DNA from 2 places in the Peribacillus muralis genome. Region 2 is predicted to be linked to the other one. Evidence: riboswitches for the same ligand, from Rfam matches in the RefSeq annotation. Region 2 holds a riboswitch; the other holds the start of a gene.
The links. A riboswitch is a leader RNA that binds a small molecule or an ion and turns the genes downstream of it on or off. The one in region 2 is predicted to bind thiamine pyrophosphate.
Positions count from the first base shown of each region.

Region 1 (9,390 bases), 1.4 Mb from region 2:
CGGCAATTACATTATTGAATTCTTCCATTTCAAAGAGTTCAACCAGCATTACGCTATATTCCAAAATCGTGATTGCTTCATCAAATTTTCGTTTCATGCCAGCATTCGATCTGGAAAATACTAGCCTATTGTTTCTTTCCATAAATTCCCCCCCATTCCTTCATTCCTACCCATCCATCTATTAAAAACGCCTTATTGACTCTAACTCATCTGTTTCAAGTAGATTTCCTAAGAACAAGCTGATGGAATAATCACCCACGGAAAGACCGCGGATCACCTCCTGCATTCATTTGCTTATCTGTCAAAATGTTGTTTCATCAGCTCTTTAAAGCGTTCGTTATCTATTTCTTCCTTCTTCACTTTCCCATCGTCCCATTGTGTAAAGGATGTGTCGGTTAAAGTGATGTTCCCGCCATTTGTCAGGCGAGTGATTAATGGATGCTTGTTAAAAGGAGATTGGGGATCTTCCTTGATGATCGTTTGAACCTCATTCAGTTCGCTTACATTTCCAACCAGATTGGAGGAATCGAAAGCATACCCTATTTTCCAGTCAGCATCTTTATATTTAAGCTTTAATTCAAGAATGTGATCTCCATGTTCGGTGTTTTCCTTTTTGATCCTGAATTCACCATTTCGGGATATGATGGTGTCCCCATTCAACGGAACAGGCTTTAATGGCAGATTCCCTCCGAAACCAGTATCGACTAAATACGTTTGTCCGTCATGTTTCAAGAGAATGGCGACATGTGTCCTTCCGATTGTCATCCACCCCTGATTGTAGATGACACCCCTGATCAAGGACACTTCAAAGTCATTTTCCTCCAAGAAGAAATAAAGGGCCGCATTCAATTCATAGCATACTCCCCCTTCATTTCTTACAAGCACCTTATCAATGATATTCTCTTTGTTGATGTCGCTAAGCTCGGAGGAGATGATCGCCAAGTTTTCGAAAGGAATCGCTTTCCCTGTCCTTTCTAGAATATCATCCAAATCTTCAAACGTCAGTTTCTCCCCTTCCTTCATGCCTATTCTTTTCCTGAATAATGCATTCAGATCATTCATGCCAGTTCCTCCCTTAAGTCAGCATCGCTTAAGCGCTTCGACTTTGTACATATTTATTAGCTCTGACCTCATTTCATTCTTTCTGCAATAAAGTAAAAAGGGAACCTTCCGTAAAGGCCAGGTAAACACCGCCATTTCTTAAAGTCACTCATTCACCTTCAAAATGATTTTACCTAAGTTCTTATTGGCCTCCATATGTTCATGGGCCCTTTGGATTTCTGTAAAAGGGAAGACACGGTCCACGATTGCCTTCATTTCATTTTTGAGGAACAGCGGCATCACTTTTGAAACGAACTCCTCCGTCAACTCTTTTTTATACGTATCACTTCGGGGAGTCAATAAGGTGCCTTTTAATTGCACCCTTTTCAAGAGCAGTTCCATAAGGTTCACTTTTTCGACAATGGTTCCACCAAGGATACCGATCAATACCCAGCGCCCATCTGTTTTTATGCTGTTAAGATTTTTCTCCCAATAAGAAGCACCGATGAAATCAAGGATGACATCCACTCCTAGATTATTGGTGGCACTCAATACTTCCTCATCGAAAGATTGTTCTTTATAATTGATGCAAACATCGGCTCCCAGAGAGCGACAGAAATCCAATTTTTCCTTTGACCCTGCTGTTGTGATGATCTTTGCTTTTGTCAATTTCTTAGCCAGCTGGATAGCTGCCGTGCCGACACCGCTTCCGCCTGCATGAATCAATACGGTTTCTTTATCCGTTAATCCGCCTAACCAAAATAAAGTTTGGTACGCGGTCAAGAATACTTCCGGTATAGCTGCCGCCTCTTCAAATGACAGGTTATCCGGTATCTTCATTGCCCTGTCTGCAGGCATCACAGCATATTCCGCATAACCGCCGCCATTCACAAGACCCATTACCCTTGACCCTATATCTATGTTTGCACCAGCCGCTTTTTCAACTACTTCTCCAGAAACCTCAATCCCTAATATTGGATTGGCCGTGTAACCCGATTTACCTTCCCGTGACACTATATCGGTCCTATTGATTGCAGAAGCCTTCACCTTTATTAAGATTTCTCCGTTTTCGAGCTTAGGCATAGAAAAATCCTGAAACTGTAATTGCTCTGGACCACCCGGTTTTTTTACCACTACAGCTTTCATGCATCCCACTCCTTTATGATTATATTGCTGTCGTCCATTAAAATGATTAGTCTTGTAGATGGAAACTATGCTACTCCAAAATATATCCATACGCAAATGATTCGGTCCTGTCCAAGTATATATATATGGATCTAACGGCTCAATAAATAAGGCCCTATAAAAGGTCCATTTACCTGTCTATAACTTACAAAACAGGGTAAAGTATAAGAACCATATTCAGGAAATCCAGTCACGATAGAAGGAGGATAAAAATGGAGTTTAAACCGAGAAATCACAAGGATCTTTCCATTACCGAAAAACGCTATGCTTATTCGGCCCGCAATTTATGGTCCGGTATTCTTTTTGGCATCGGGCTGATTGCCTTCATCGATGAAGCCATCTTCCACCAACTATTACATTGGCATCACTTCTATGACAAATCCACTTCCAATATCGGGTTGATCTCGGATGGTTTATTTCATGCCCTCAGTTGGTTCGCAACGGTAGGGTCTTTGTTCATGTTTGCCGATCTCCGCCGGCGAAAAGGATTTTGGCTGAAGAGGTGGACTGGGGGCGTATTGCTTGGGGCAGGCTTCTTTCAATTGTATGACGGCATCGTCCAGCACAAGCTCATGGGTCTCCATCAAATTCGTTACAATGTCGATATACGTCCATATGACTTGATTTGGAACATTACAGCAGCTACCATGATATTGATCGGCATTGTCTTGATCATCCAAACACGGCGCAGCATACTTAATGTGAAAGCAGACAACCGTCATGCACAGTGATGGACATCTTCATGATGGTGGTACGTGGTTTGAGCCGATGTTATTGGTATCCATCGCGTTTTTTATCGTAATATATATAGGAGCTGCTGCATATTCGGGACGCCGATTTAAAAAATGGCCCGCATCCCGCACGTTATTCTGGATTCTTGGCGTCATGAGCGGAGCCTCAGCATTAGTCGGCCCCATAGCCGACCGGGCGCATATGGACTTTACGGTACACATGGTCGGCCATTTATTGCTTGGAATGATCGCACCCATTTTCTTGGTACTAGCAGCCCCCATCACCCTTGCCCTGAGGACGCTTGATGTCCAATCAGCCCGCCGCCTATCGGGAATTTTGAAAAGCTGGCCATTGCGGATTTTAAGCAATCCCATCTCTGCCTCCATTCTCAATATTGGCGGGCTATGGGTTCTCTATGCAACCGGACTGTATGGAGCAATGCAGCACCACATCATTTTACATGCATTGGTGCATTTTCATGTATTCGCAGCAGGGTATCTATTCACTGCCTCGATGATTTACATCGATCCTGTGCCTCACCCGCTCAGCTTCAAGTTCAGGATGATCGTGTTCGCCCTTTCATTGGCAGGACATGATATCCTTTCTAAATACATATATGCCCATCCACCAAGCGGAGTCTTGAAGGAACAGGCGGAGAGTGGCGGAATGTTAATGTACTATGCTGGTGATGCCGTTGACCTAGTACTTATCCTCATCCTTTGCTACCAATGGTTCAAAGCCACCCGTCCGAGGGAATCACTTGCCGTTTAGTGAAAGCAAGTCAATAATAAACTCCGATGTTTCTTGATTAATCAGGCTTCATTTAGCTCATACTAATTTTTGATGAATAAAACTTAGGATGGAGCTGAATGGAAAATGGAATTTGAAGCAAGGAATTCTACTGAAAATGCTCTTCATGATTATAAGGCTGGAATTGGTGTTTTTACGGAGAAAATGCCCGATCTTGCCGAGAAATTCAATTCCTTTACGGAAGAGTGCTTTAAAGAAGGTCAATTGACCAAGAAGGAAAAACAGCTTATTGCATTGGGAATCAGTCTTTACTCACAAGACGAATACTGCATCATCTACCATACTAAAGGATGCCTGGATCAAGGCTGTTCGGAACAGGAAATCCTTGAAGCCATTGGGGTGACAGCGGCATTCGGAGGAGGCGCGACCATGAGCCAGGCAGTGACCCTCATCCAGGAGTGCATACAGGAAATCAATCAGATGAAACAATAATAAAGAAGGGATAGGACTGGTCCTATCCCTTTTCCTTATCCATGAAAAATCAGGAAAGAGGGCTCTACCATTGCAGGCTTTCGATTAAGTGACACTTCATGCATTTTTGTACATAATCTTTTTTTTCAAATTCATGAGTGCAACTTTCCCGAAGGATGTTCAGCTCTTTCTTCAGTTGCTCCAATTGTGCTTCCAGCTCTTTCATTTCAACCTTTATTTGGATGACCCGATTCAACGAACTTTTTCTCTCATAAATCATTGATAGATGGTTCCATCCGTTTTCCTGAACTCATTCGCTTTTTCTTTTAGTCCCTCTCCGATTACGGTCTCAAAACCGAGTCCCTTTTCTTTCGCTAAATCACGTATGTCCTGAGAAATTCTCATACTGCAGAATTTAGGTCCGCACATGGAGCAGAAATGTGCCGTTTTGGCGCCTTCGGCCGGCAGAGTTTCATCATGATATTCGACAGCTCTTTCAGGGTCGAGGGAAAGGTTGAATTGATCTCTCCACCGAAATTCGAATCTAGCCTTGGAGAGGGCATCATCACGTTTTCGTGCATGCGGATGGCCTTTTGCAAGATCAGCTGCGTGAGCGGCAATTTTGTAGGTAATGACACCGATTCGAACATCTTCCTTGTTCGGAAGGCCGAGATGCTCTTTCGGTGTTACGTAACAGAGCATGGCCGTTCCAAACCAGCCAATCATCGCCGCACCAATCGCCGAAGTAATGTGATCGTAGCCAGGAGCTATGTCTGTTGTCAAAGGTCCTAAAGTATAGAATGGGGCTTCTTGACACACTTCCAGCTGCTTATCCATGTTTTCCTTGATCAAATGCATCGGCACATGTCCAGGACCTTCCACCATGACTTGAACATCATGCTTCCAAGCAAGCTTCGTCAACTCGCCCAATGTTTCCAATTCTGCGAATTGTGCTTCATCATTCGCATCTGCAATCGATCCGGGACGAAGCCCGTCTCCTAATGAGAAAGAAATATCATATGTCTTCATGATTTTACAAATCTCTTCAAAATGGGTATAGAGGAAGCTTTCTGTGTGATGGGCCAGACACCATTGAGCCATGATCGACCCTCCCCTGGATACGATTCCCGTAACCCGCTTTGCTGTGAGGGGGATATACCGCAAAAGCACACCAGCATGTATCGTGAAGTAATCGACACCCTGCTCAGCCTGCTCGATTAACGTGTCCCGAAAGACCTCCCAATTTAAATCTTCTGCAATTCCATTCACTTTTTCCAAAGCTTGATAAATCGGGACCGTTCCAACTGGCACAGGGGAATTCCTGATTATCCATTCCCGTGTCGTATGGATATTCTTACCTGTGGAAAGGTCCATGATGTTGTCTGCTCCCCACCGTGTAGCCCAAGTCATTTTCTCCACCTCGGCTTCAATCGATGAACTGACGGCCGAGTTTCCAATATTCGCATTTATTTTCACGTGAAAATTACGCCCGATGATCATCGGCTCACTTTCAGGATGGTTAATATTTGCCGGAATGATCGCCCTTCCGCTCGCTACCTCTTCTCTCACGAACTCGGGATCGACATTTTCCCTAATTGAAATGAACTCCATTTCAGGGGTGATCAGTCCTTTTCGTGCATAATGAAGCTGGGTTACATTTCTACCCTCCCTCGCCCGTAACGGTTTCCTTTTCAATCCCGGAAAGATATCCGCATTGGACTTTGACCCTGTTTTTTTGTATCCGTTATCCTCGGGTTTTATTTCCCGTCCTTCATATGCCTCAACGTCTTCACGCTCCAGGACCCAGCTGCGTCTAATCGGGTCGAGTCCTTTATGAATATCCACCGGATATCCTGTATCCGTATAGGGGCCGCTCGTGTCATAAACCCGTAAAGGCGGATTCTCCTCCTCACCGAAGGTCCCGGTAGTCGGACTTAGCTTAATTTCGCGCATAGGAACTTTAATATCAAGTCTAGATCCCTCTACATACACCTTTTTACTTCCTGCAAAACTGGACATAATCGAAACGTTCAAATCGTTTACTGAATTACCCATCATGATTTCATTTCTCCTTTTCAATTGATTTAAAAAGGACAAAATCCAATCCATTTTTCGCACGAAAAAGCCAGATCTCCAATTTAAGACCTGGCTAACGTTAGTATGACTACAGGACTGACCAACTTAATCGTCAATGCTTAGTAGATTCTAACTTCCCCACGCTGGTATGAACCAGATCAGGTCCTGAGGGTTAAGAAGCTTTAACGCGCTTCTCTCTCAGCCCAACGTTTATTGGACACCCCTAGTCTGAACAATATAATCGAATACAGGGTAACTATATCTCACCCGTTTCATTCTGTAAATCATTTCAAAGTCCTAATATTTCCAGCATCAGCACCATGCTTCATTATGCAATCGAGATCAAAAATTCAATCCTCCAAGCTCGCAAGAATGGGGAATAACTCCGCCAAATGCCTGATTTCATAGGTTGGATGCACCTCAGTCCGTTCCTTATCCTCGCGGTTTATCCAGACCGACTTTATACCCACTCTTGATGCCCCGAGGATATCGGTCATTAAATTATCTCCGACCATCAATACTTCATCTTTATCCAAATCCATGATTTCCAAAGCATGCTCAAAAATGGACGCATCCGGTTTACCGCACCCGAACGCTCCTGAAATGACGATCCTATCAAAATATGGAACCAGTTCAGGTGTAATTTCAAGCTTCGTATTTTGCAGTTCTGGAGAGCCGTTCGTCAGCAAAAGCAATTTGTACTTCCCTTTCAATTCATCCAGTACTTGGAAGGACTCTTCGTAGATAAACGGTTTCTTACGCCTTTCGGCAGGAAAACGCTCTGCCAGCTCAAGCCCGAATTCAGGGTCATCGATTCCCAAGGCCTTCAAGCCCCTCGTCCAAGCTTCATTTCGGTAAGCCGGTACAATTTCCGCCATCTTCCTGAATTCGTCATGATCGTCGTTAAAATCACCCCATAATCCTTCAAAAGGGTTGATTCCGATCATCTGCGTAAATGCATATGTATCGTAAGAAGAGTAAAGCTCACGTGCTTCCTTTCGGACAGCTTCCTCAAACTCGCCGACATGTAAATCATATTTCTCACTAGCCGCTTCACATGTGGCGACAAAAGCCTCTTTCACACTTTTCTGATCCCAAAGTAACGTATCATCCAAATCAAAAAATACTGCCTTAACCAAATCATCCAACCTCTTTCCCCATTATGGAATTCGTTAAAATTACATTAGTACAATAATAAACTACAACCATGGGAAAATGAATAACTATTCGGAAAATGACTGGACCTTTCTTTAATCCATCATCTTGCGGAGATACTTCATCACCTTTCGAAAATATATAGCCTTCCATTGCTCGCAAGCTTGAATTTCGGACCTCCAAACCCCCGCCTTATCAGCTCTTTCCTTAAATAGACCATAAGTGCGGCATGACACACGATCAAGATATCTCTTTCCCCCTTTGCAAATATCTCGTCCAATACTTTATTGATTCTCCGCTTTGCAATCTTAATTTCCATTCTTGTTTGCTTGTTCATGACTGAGCAGCAGCGAATCCAGATGGCCCAAAGGATGAAGGGCAGCTTCACCTTCCCTTTCAGGGGCGGGGAAGGGATTTCCCGCAGCTCCTCCATAAAGTGAATCGTGCCAGGATAAATATGTTCCGCAGTCTTGACTGCCCTCGGCATATCACTGCAATAGCATTCCTCCCATTCCGTCTTACCTAATGGAGTCGATCCATAAATGATATCCGCAGCATCGTAATCGAGAAACCACTGCTTCATGTCATCCCCCGACACAGATCTCCCGGTCGGGAATTCATGTGACACCTTAAAATGCCTTACCAATCCAATTTTCATAAGTACTCCTCTTCACATGCAAATTCTTTTTTTCTCTCTACCATTAAATCAATATGTAATACCTTATACTCTATAAGGAACCATTCATTGAATAAAAGCGTTAGCATTACAATACTTTATCCCTCTGTTCTCTTATTTGGTACCCATTTCTTCACGTTACCTAACAAGGAGGAAGCATCACCGGGTGGCAAACAGCAAGTGAACGAGATATATCATCGTCTAATGGAAAAAAGAGAAAGCATTTGCCTTCTCCATCAATCTATTAACCCATGAATTGAAGTTCGGTGATCGTACATCTTTTCCTGAATTTATATTTCCCGCTTAAATCACTGAATTGATAATCATTGAGGGCTTTTCCGAGCTGCTCCTTAAGCTTCTCCACCGTTATCGAGGCATCCACTATCTCATGCCAATTCTCCTTGCCGATTACCTCATCGAACGGGATGACAGCCAGTACTTCATCATAGATCTCGATGCTTTGATCAATGCCAAAGCTGCCATAAATACTTCCAGTTTCATCAGCAAAGATATGCTCCGATTCCAGCTCTTCCACCAGCACTTCAAGATACCCCTTCGACTTAACGGGCTTGATGGCAATCTCTGCCTCCGCTTTTACAGGTCCCAATCTCTTATCGACGATTTCCATCGTCAATTGAACGTGAATTGGAGGATACACTTGCTCAAAACCCTCACAAAGTTCCGCTGCCGAATTATATACCATCTAAATACCCTCCTTTTATCACTAACATTATATAATATATCCACTTCATTTCCTTACCAAAAACTCTTATCCAAGCTCATATGACTTCCTTTGCTGCCAGTTTTTTTTCCGCTATTAGCGCCTCATCTTCAAATTAACAAAACCACGATATGGAAAAGGCAGGAAGTATTTGCTGTAAATACAAATAAAAAGACCAAATTCCCAGGACTAAAATTGAGAATTTGGACTTTTATCGTTCCTATGGATTTGTTTCCTTAAGTATTGACCAACGGTCTCCAAATACTACGATTTCTCCTTCCAAAGCTTCATTGGATTGCATTGACCTTCAGTTAAAGGCATTTGTATCATCTTAAGTGAGCGTTCTGCCTTTGTCTTTTGCAAATCCTCATATATACTTTTAGATTTCCCTAAACCCACTTCTTCCGCATTCTCAACTGAAGCACAATAAAAAACCTTATTGATTCCAGCAAAGTACATTGCTGTCAGACACATCGGACAAGGCTCCCCACTTGCATACATGGTATAACCGGATAGATCGTTCGTTTGGAATTGCTCTTGCGCGCGCCGGATAGCCAGTAATTCCGCATGACCACTACTATCA
Region 1 covers NZ_CP017080.1:785,512-794,901, reverse strand. Annotated here, with positions in the region: gene ABE28_RS03845 (hypothetical protein) at 1-142, opposite strand, end outside; gene ABE28_RS03840 (arylamine N-acetyltransferase family protein) at 295-1,062, opposite strand; gene ABE28_RS03835 (NAD(P)H-quinone oxidoreductase) at 1,207-2,187, opposite strand; gene ABE28_RS03830 (DUF2243 domain-containing protein) at 2,439-2,957, shown strand; gene ABE28_RS03825 (cytochrome c oxidase assembly protein) at 2,947-3,729, shown strand; gene ABE28_RS03820 (carboxymuconolactone decarboxylase family protein) at 3,835-4,200, shown strand; gene ABE28_RS03815 (hypothetical protein) at 4,265-4,459, opposite strand; gene thiC (phosphomethylpyrimidine synthase ThiC) at 4,456-6,237, opposite strand; TPP riboswitch at 6,374-6,490, opposite strand; gene ABE28_RS03805 (HAD family hydrolase) at 6,606-7,394, opposite strand; gene ABE28_RS03800 (histidine phosphatase family protein) at 7,535-8,068, opposite strand; gene ABE28_RS03795 (hypothetical protein) at 8,331-8,789, opposite strand; gene ABE28_RS03790 (nucleoside deaminase) at 9,072-9,390, opposite strand, start outside.
Region 1: another riboswitch for thiamine pyrophosphate. It lies ahead of thiC (phosphomethylpyrimidine synthase ThiC); the one in region 2 lies ahead of tenA (thiaminase II).

Region 2 (9,390 bases):
GCTAGTTTATCACTGATTTAAGAAAAACAGGTAATGAAAGAAATGATTGTTCCGAATTCACCTATAAAAGACCCGAAATTACGAGTCACCCAGAAACTCGCGGCTAAATTGGAGAGTAAACTTGGGAATTGCATGAAAAAATAAAGTAGAAACGCCAATTCATGAAAAAACCGTCCGAATTTTGTAATCATATGAAATTATTATACGATCGCTCCCAATTTAAAATAATCATTAATGTTTTTTTTGAAAATTTCATATTATGAAATTTTTGGATTTTTATGATTTTTAATTTTACTATAGTGAATTCATAATAATAGTCTAGGAGGTGATAAGATGGATGGGCACGAGACGAGAAATTGCACTTTTACCTTGTTTCGCTTCCTGGATGGAATGCAAATCAAAAAATGAGTATGATGCAGGTGACCATGAATTGTTAATTGGTAAGGCTAAGGGATTATATTCCCATTATATGAAAGTTTACTTTTAATTGAGGGAAGATGGGATCTGCTAAAAAAATGAGGGGGGGTCTTATGGGCATCAAAACTGGCGAAGAATATATTACCAGAATAAAATCCAGAAAGCCCGAAGCAACATCTCATGTCTAACATTTTTTTCTTTAATAGATGGCCTGTATGCAAGTGGACAGTCGCAACCGTATCTTGACATTTAGGCCATCTTTTTTAGAATAACCGGATTCACGATGATGCGTTTCAACTCGCTTGGCAGCACTTAAATCACTGATTGGTACAGAACAGGTTTTAGACCAACACGTCTGGTGACAAAGAAAACTTTTTCACTGTCCTTGGCACTGCACAATTAAAAACTCTCTCGTTCGAAAACTAAAAGACGAACGAAGTAAATACAAGAAATTATTGGGATAATTATGAATTATCGCATAGAATTATTTTTCAGGCGTGTTTAACTTATACTCTTATAATCCTTTTATATGACAACGTTTAGAGAACCTTCATAATCCACTTATCTTATTTTTCTACTAAAATCCAAATTTCTGATGCCCCAGGGATGCTCCCCATCGTCCACCACTTTGCTTCGTACACATGCCCTTTATACGTGACTTTATCACCTCCCAAATATGGCTTTTGCGGGTTCCATTCTACCGATGCTTCACTTAACAGTTTCCAAGCATCCGAGGAGTCAGGTTGGTTCCCTTGTGTCCAATACTTTGCCTCGTACTCATATCCATTGAAGAGAACGACCATCCCTGCTGTATAAACCTTGGCGGCATTCCATTTTTCTCCTGAAGCATTCGAGTCATCTTTTACCGTCGTAACTTCTAGGTGAGAACTTGGGAGAGAGAGGTTTTCTGCCTCATCGCGGGAAGACACTGTATATGAGTATCGGGTTCCTGGCTGTAATCCTTTGTCTTCATAATAAGTGTTTACCGTAGTGCCGATTTGTTTTCCGTCACGGTAGATCAAATATTCCTTCACGCCTACATTATCTTCGGAAGCAGTCCACATAAGGCTAACGGAACTCTCTGTTACCTTCATCGTGTGGAGGCCAGTTGGAGCGGAAGGAGATTCCGTATCTTTAGTTAACGGAAGGGTTGTAACAATTACTTCTTCGCTTGCAACACTTTCATTGCCTGAAAGGTCAATGGCCTTGATTGTATAATGATATTCCGTCTCTGGCATTACATCTGTATCGGTATAGAATGCCTGAGCTGTTGAACCGATTTTCTGCCCATTGCGGTAAATATCATACCCTTTGATTCCTGCATTATCGGTTGCTTCCTGCCACTTCAACATAACTTTTCGATCTGATACATGAGAAACTTCAATCGGTCCAGAAAGGGAAGGGGCCTCTGTATCTACCAAACCATCATTAATTAGATTGACATCAATGACATTATAGAACGCATTTGGAGTATCTGCTACGTCCCATACGCCAAGGATGACGTGGTATCCACTCCGGTCTGTCGGCACATTGATTTTATGAGTCAAATTATTGCTAGCCGGTGTACCATCATGAGTCTCTGTCCCAATCAATTCGAAATCAGAACGCTCTAAAGGACTATTTGGATCCCACCCTTTTTTAGTAATGTAATAATGCCATATGGAAGTAGCATGAGGTGCTGTATATTTCCATGTGAACGTATTCAATCCACCTCGCATGTCCTGCTTTTTCCAGGCATCGGCGGACTGACGGTCCATTACCTGATCAATCTGGCCTAGTCCACCCCCAGCTGACGCTATATGACCGTCAGCCGGTCCTGCTTCCGGAAAGCCTTTCGGACCTTCCACGGATTGAGGACTGTCGATAACACGCCCATACTTCTCTAGTGCAGATTGCCAGCCTATTTCCTGCTTCTCCAATGAACCGATATACCCTCTGCTTGCCGGTTTTTCTATGTACCCATGAGCAGAAGCAACTTCTGCTGACAACCAGGCTCCCAATCCAAAAACACCTGCAGTCAATAATCCTTTCAACACTGTACTTGTCCAATTCATCTAATCACCTCTTCATCCAATTTCCAAATTACTCGCTTCCTTTAACGATCTAAAAAAGACAAGCAATTCAATTAATAGAATAACAAAGATAATAATGAAATTGTGGCATTTCTAGTTATTTTTTACTTAAAATGAATTTTATGATAAATTTTCTGTAATGTAATAAGATCGTATACTTAAAACTGGTTAAAAGGAGATGGGGAAACATGGAATGGAAGGTCTAATTTCATGTGATACAAATTCATTTTTGTCCTTAAACCAAAGAAAAAGGGGCCACTAACCATGATAAATAGAACTACGTGTTCACATCAATCATAAAACCATCCCCGTTTGATGATTGAACTAGGATTGAAGTCACTGGTAAGGATGAAAAATGCCGTTCGTTCAAAAGGAACATCGGCAAGATTACGCGTAAAAGAAATTGTCTCGATAATGCGGTCATTCAGTTCAGGATTACTGTATCTTCAAGAATTTGACTAAGCAGAGATATATCCATTACTACAATCATCAACGGATCAAAGTAAAAGTATAAGACATGAGCCCGATAGATTGCCGGGTTCACTCTCTCAAGACTGCCTAAATAAAGTGTCTAACTTTTTTGGGTTCTCTTCTACTAATGAAGACACAATCGCTAAACCCACCCTAAAATTATTGAATGATGAAAAAAATCTTTTCGTGCCATATCAGCGCAAATTGACTGTTAACCCGCCAAACTGTGCAATCCAGCAAATCCAACTTAAGAAGGTATCGGCTTGAATTTTTTTCTAATCTGTTTGACAATTGTATTTATCATGTTAATATAAAGGCAAATGAGTTATATATACAATTTGTACCACTAGGGGTGCTTTATTGGTAAATCCCATTTTACCTGAGAAGCTGAGATTAAAGAATGACTTTAAGACCCTTGGAACCTGATCTGGTTTAAACCAGCGTAGGGAAGTGGGGTCTGGGACGATACGTTTTTTTGTATTATTTCAACTACAACCACTTTCTTACGTTAAAGAAAGTGGTTTTTTATTTGTCAAAAAAGAGGGCGGTGTTTCCTGTATCTTTCATTTGGAAAATAAAATATGGAGGTAATGAGGATGAAGTTTTCAGAGGTAATTCGGCAAGAGGTGGATCATATTTGGGAAGCTAGTTTTGAACACAAGTTCGTTACCGGAATAGGGGATGGCACATTGCCATTGGAGTGTTTTCGTTTTTATGTGATGCAGGATGCATACTATTTATCTCATTTTTCCAGAGTTCAAGCTTTAGGTGCAGTGAAGGCTGAAGATTTACATACAACGAGCAGGCTTGCTGGGCATGCTCAAGGAACGTATGAAGCGGAGTTGAGGCTTCACGAAAATTTTTCCGGGAAATTGGGTATCACGGAAGAAGAGAAGGTAAACTTCAAGCCAGCTCCGACGGCTTATGCGTATACGTCCCATATGTATCGTGTGGCTTATTCAGGACATTTAGGAGATGTAATTGCCGCTATCCTGCCATGTTATTGGCTTTATTATGAAATAGGTGAAAAGCTGCAAGGGTGCAATCCAGATGAGCCGATTTATCAAGAATGGATTGCGGCATACGGTGGAGAGTGGTTCCGTTCTTTAGTTGAAGAACAAATTGCAAGGCTTGATGAGATTGCTGAAAAAGTAACGGATGCAGATAAAGAACGGATGAAAGAGCATTTCATCCTTAGCAGCCAATATGAATATTCATTTTGGGAAATGGCTTATCGTATGGAAACATGGCCGGTACCTAAGAAAACACTAGAAGTGTAAAGGGAGATTGAAACGATGAAAAAAGGGTTGAAATTAACGGATATATTGGTCACGATCGTGATTGCCGTCGCTTTTGGTATTGTCTATATCCTTTGGGGTTCGATTTATTATTCCGTTAAACCATTTGGATTACATCTTGATCAACTGATTTATGGAATGTGGTTTATGGCAGGACCCGTTGCCTTTTTGGTTTTGCGAAAACCTGGTGTGGCACTGTTGGCAGAAATTGCGGCAGCGTCGGGTGAATTCTTTCTTGGCTCTCCGTGGGGGTTGACCGTCCTTTTATATGGGGTTGTGCAAGGGTTATTCGCGGAACTGGTATTCATGGCGTTCAAATATAAAAACTTCAATTTATCAGTGGCCGTTTTAGCGGCGATTGCTTCCTGCCTTGGATCGGTCGTCATGGATTTTGCCTACGGGGAAATCGGCTCGCTCTCCGTTTGGAATTTACTATTGTTTTTAATTGCTAGATTTATCGGGTCGGTTTTCTTTGCTGGAGTGTTTGCGTACTACCTTGTACGGGTGTTGGAAGCAACGGGAGTAACGAATCTTGTCCGTCCAGTATCAAGCAAGGATTATGCCGAACTGGACCAGAAGTAGAGGTGGATGAGGTTGGAACGAATCGCTCATGTCGAAAAGTTAAGATTGAAGTTTCCAGGCGAGGGGACCTTGCTATTCAAGGACCTATCCGTCTCGATTGATAAAGGTGAAAAGGTTTTATTGTTAGGGCCATCTGGAAGTGGAAAGTCGACGCTATTGCAAGTTTTAAGCGGGCTGATCCCACAATCCATCGAAGTTCCGATGAAGGCGGAACAATTGACATGCCCAGCTTCATGGGGATTCGTTTTTCAAGATCCCGATAGTCAGTTCTGCATGCCGTTTGCCGATGAGGAAATTGCCTTCGTCCTGGAAAACCTTTCAGTACCAAAGGAAGAAATGAAGGAGAAAATCCAATATTATATCAGTCAGGTAGGTTTGAAGCTTAGTAATATTCATACAAGTATCGATACCTTATCAGGCGGGATGAAGCAGCGGCTTGCGATAGCGTCTGTCTTGGCGCTGGAACCGGAAGTCATTTTCCTGGATGAACCGACTGCTATGCTTGATCCACGAGGAACAAAGGAAATGTGGGACATGCTGAAGGAAATTGGACAAGATAAGACGATTATTATCGTGGAACATAAAATTGATCATGTTTTGGAATTCATCGAACGAATCGTCCTTTTTAATGATGATGGCCAAATCATTGCAGATGGTGCGAAAGACGACGTTCTTTCTCGATATGAATACGAAATGAAAGAATATGGAATATGGTTCCCGGGAGTTTGGGATGAGTATATCCAACATCATAAACTCGCTCGTGAGTACCGAGTTAGTGATGACAGCCCCATTTTGCATGTGCAGGGTTTTGGCGGCTTTCGGAAAAAAGAAGCGAAAATCAAGGTTGAGGAGCTGAAGGTCTATCCGGGGGAATGGGTTGTCATCAACGGCGAAAATGGAGCGGGCAAGAGTACGTTATTACATGCATTGATGCAATTTATTCACACGACAGGAGAGTATGAAATAGCAGGAACACCAATCAAAAAGGTGAAAAACCTAACCGATTTCATGACCTTCGTGTTTCAAAATCCTGAATTCCAGTTCGTTGCACATTCTGTATACGAAGAAATCGCCTACAGTTTGCGAATCAACAAAAAACATCCGCAAGAAATAGATGAAGTAGTCCGTGAACTCCTTGAAGTATTTCATTTGGAAACACATCACGCTAAAAATCCGTTTCAATTATCAATGGGTCAAAAACGTCGCTTGAGTGTGGCTGCCTCAATCGTGACCGACAAACAAATCATTCTTTTGGATGAGCCTACCTTTGGCCAAGATTCGAAAAATACCTTTGCGTTACTGGAATGGTTCGAGGAATATCGCCGCCATGGGGGGACGGTTATCATGGTGACCCATGACGATCATATTTCCGATCACTTCGCAACGAGGATCTGGACGGTGGAAGATGGTCGCGTAATTAGTGATGAAAAAGTCATCCAGCAGCACCGATTACCGGAGCCTGAAGCATATATATTTTAGAAGGAGTGGCATGCAGGTGAATTTTGCAGGTGCAGAAACATGGCTTCATAAGGTTAATCCAAGCTTGAAGCTATGCATTTTGATTGCGTTATGCTTCGTGGCATTATTCATCCATGATTCCAATTACATGATGAATGTGACCATTGGTGTTTTACTATTGCTCTTGTGTTTTTCAGGTCATTCGATAAAACGTATGTTACTTTTGTTCATCCCTTTTTGCTTCATATTCATTTCCACTTCTTCGGCGATGATTTTCTTTGGCAAAGGTGAGACACTCTGGTTTGAGTGGGGCTTGATATCGATCACGGAAGAAAGCTTCATGAGGGGGGTACTGGTCGGCTTTCGGGCGCTGCTTTTTGCGGCTCTGGGATTGACTTTTTCCTTGACGACGAGACCCGTGAACTTGTTTTATTCCTTGATGCAGCAAATCAAGCTTAAACCGAAATATGCCTATAGTTTCATGGCGGCATTAAGGCTCATACCGATCATGATGGAGGAGTTTCAAATGATAAGGAACGCAATGAAAGTACGCGGGTTCGAACGGGGAACCGGAATCAAGGCGATCTATTTCAAGATGAAGGCTTATTCCATCCCGTTGTTATCTGGAAGCATTAGACGGGCTCACCGGATTGCGGTTGCGATGGAGGCGAAGCGATTTACGGATACGAGGGAGAGGACCTACTATTATGAGTATGGTTTTTCCAAAAAAGATCAAGGATTCATTCTTTATTTCACCCTCGTGCTGCTGGCAGGCTTTTACTTAGCGGCTCATTTCCCGATCTTGCCAAGATGAACCCATGAGATTACTTTGCTAGTTAAGGAGGCCTGAATATGAGTGCACAAGAATTGCATATTATTTCTACCGGGAAACAGCATTTGGAACAGTTCGTGGAGATTGCGTCGGAGATACAGGATGATGTTGATTTCTTTCATTTAAGAGAAAAGCAGATGAATGCTTCAGAGCTTTATCGAGCCGTCACTCTATTACAAGACCAAAAGATACCGTTATCGAAACTCATCGTTAATGACCGTGCGGATGTAGCCTGGACGAAGCAGGCATTTGGCGTGCATTTAGCTTTCCACAGCTTGGATGCCGCCGTCGTAAGGAGGGCATTTCCAGGATTGGGTGTAGGCTGTTCGGTTCATTCCATGGAAGAAGCAAAAGTCGCTTGCCAACAGGGAGCCGATTATGCGATGTATGGACATATTTTTGAAACGGATTCCAAGCGTGGCCTCCCTCCTAAAGGCGTAGAGGAACTTCAGGCAATCACAAGCAATGTCAGTCTTCCGATCATTGCAATCGGAGGCATTACACCTTCGAATTGCCAGAGCGTGCTGGAGGCAGGTGTCCGAGGGATTGCGGTCATGTCAGGTATACTCGAGGCAAAAAACCCCATGGAGGCCGTTAAAGAATATTCGAAGTCTCTAGGAAAGGAGCGATAAGATGAATTCTTATGATGCAATCATTGTCGGCGGAGGAGTAATTGGCGGATCGATTGCGTTTCAATTCGCGAAACGAGGCAAAAAAGTCCTTTTACTGGAAAAAGATCGACTTGCAGGCAAAGCATCAAGTGCTGCAGCCGGGATGCTCGGGGCACAAGCTGAGTTGGAAGCAGATGACCCGTTATTTACATTGGCAGCGAGAAGCAGGGGGATGTTTCCTGCACTGGCGAAAGAATTGAAAGCGACTGGTGGTATAGACATTGAATTGGTGAACAAAGGTATGTTCAAGGTGGCGCTAACGAATGAACAAGAAGCAGGATTGAAAAAAAAGATCAATTCCCAGCAAGCTGCCGGACTTGAGGCGGAATGGTTGTCATCAGCCGACTTAAGGAAAGTGGAGCCGCTTCTTTCGGATGAACTCAAAGGTGCCATGTATATTCCTGATGACGGACAAGTTTCAGCCGAGAAGCTGGCACTCGCCTTTACTAAATCTGCTGTAGCGCTGGGGGTGGAGATAAAGGAGTTTGTCGAAGTCAGTGATTTACGTACGGAAAATGGAGAGATATCAGGCGTGACCACTGCCATGGGTGAATTCTCAAGCAGGAATGTCATTGTTGCAGGGGGGGCGTGGAGTGCTTTTCTCCTTGAGAAATCAGGCATAAACCTGGATACCCATCCAGTAAAAGGTGAATGCTTTTCCGTTCTGACTAATCGGCCATTGATTGAAAAAACGATTTTTTCGGATGGCTGCTATCTTGTACCAAAAGTCGGCGGTAGAATCATCGTTGGTGCGACCGTCAAGCCGAATACGTTCAATCAGCAGGTGAGCATCGACGGAATAGCAACGTTAATCAAAAAGGCAACACGATTGCTTCCGGCCATGAAAGAGACGGAATGGGAAAAAACGTGGGTAGGAATTCGCCCCCAGACAGGTGACGGCTTGCCTTATTTCGGTGAACATCCCGCATGCAAAGGATTGTTCATTGCAACGGGCCATTTTAGGAATGGAATCTTACTTTCTCCAATTACGGGGGTACTGATGGCTGACATTATGGAAGGAAAGCAGAATCAGGAATGGACCGCTTTCCGATTGGATCGTTCGGTACAAACCATATTTTCTTGAATGGAGGTGACTGGATTGGAATTGGTGATTAACGGGGAAAAAATCCAGGTTTCAGCTGCCGAGTCCACTATTACTGGATTGCTGCAACATTTTAATTTACAACATAAAGTGGTGATCGTGGAATTGAATGATGAAATAGTGGCAAAGGAAAACCAAAGTGAAACACTATTGTCAAACGGCGACAAGGTCGAGATCGTACATTTTGTAGGAGGCGGATGATATGTTAAAGATTGGTTCTTATGAATTTTCTTCAAGGTTATTATTAGGTACTGGTAAATATCCGGATTTTGATATCCAAAAGCAATCGGTGGAGGTTTCGGGGGCGGAAATCTTAACGTTTGCCGTCCGAAGAATGAATATATTCGAAGCGAGTCAGCCCAATTTTTTAGAAAAGCTTGATCTAAAAAAATATACACTCCTTCCCAATACAGCAGGGGCGAAAACGGCCAAGGAAGCTGTGCGCATCGCTCACCTTGCCAAGGCCTCTGGGTTGTGTGACATGATC
Region 2 covers NZ_CP017080.1:2,175,829-2,185,218, forward strand. Annotated here, with positions in the region: gene ABE28_RS10640 (lytic polysaccharide monooxygenase) at 984-2,471, opposite strand; TPP riboswitch at 3,299-3,426, shown strand; gene tenA (thiaminase II) at 3,557-4,240, shown strand; gene ABE28_RS10650 (ECF transporter S component) at 4,256-4,840, shown strand; gene ABE28_RS10655 (ABC transporter ATP-binding protein) at 4,853-6,319, shown strand; gene ABE28_RS10660 (energy-coupling factor transporter transmembrane component T family protein) at 6,330-7,112, shown strand; gene tenI (thiazole tautomerase TenI) at 7,151-7,762, shown strand; gene thiO (glycine oxidase ThiO) at 7,764-8,885, shown strand; gene thiS (sulfur carrier protein ThiS) at 8,910-9,104, shown strand; gene ABE28_RS10680 (thiazole synthase) at 9,106-9,390, shown strand, end outside.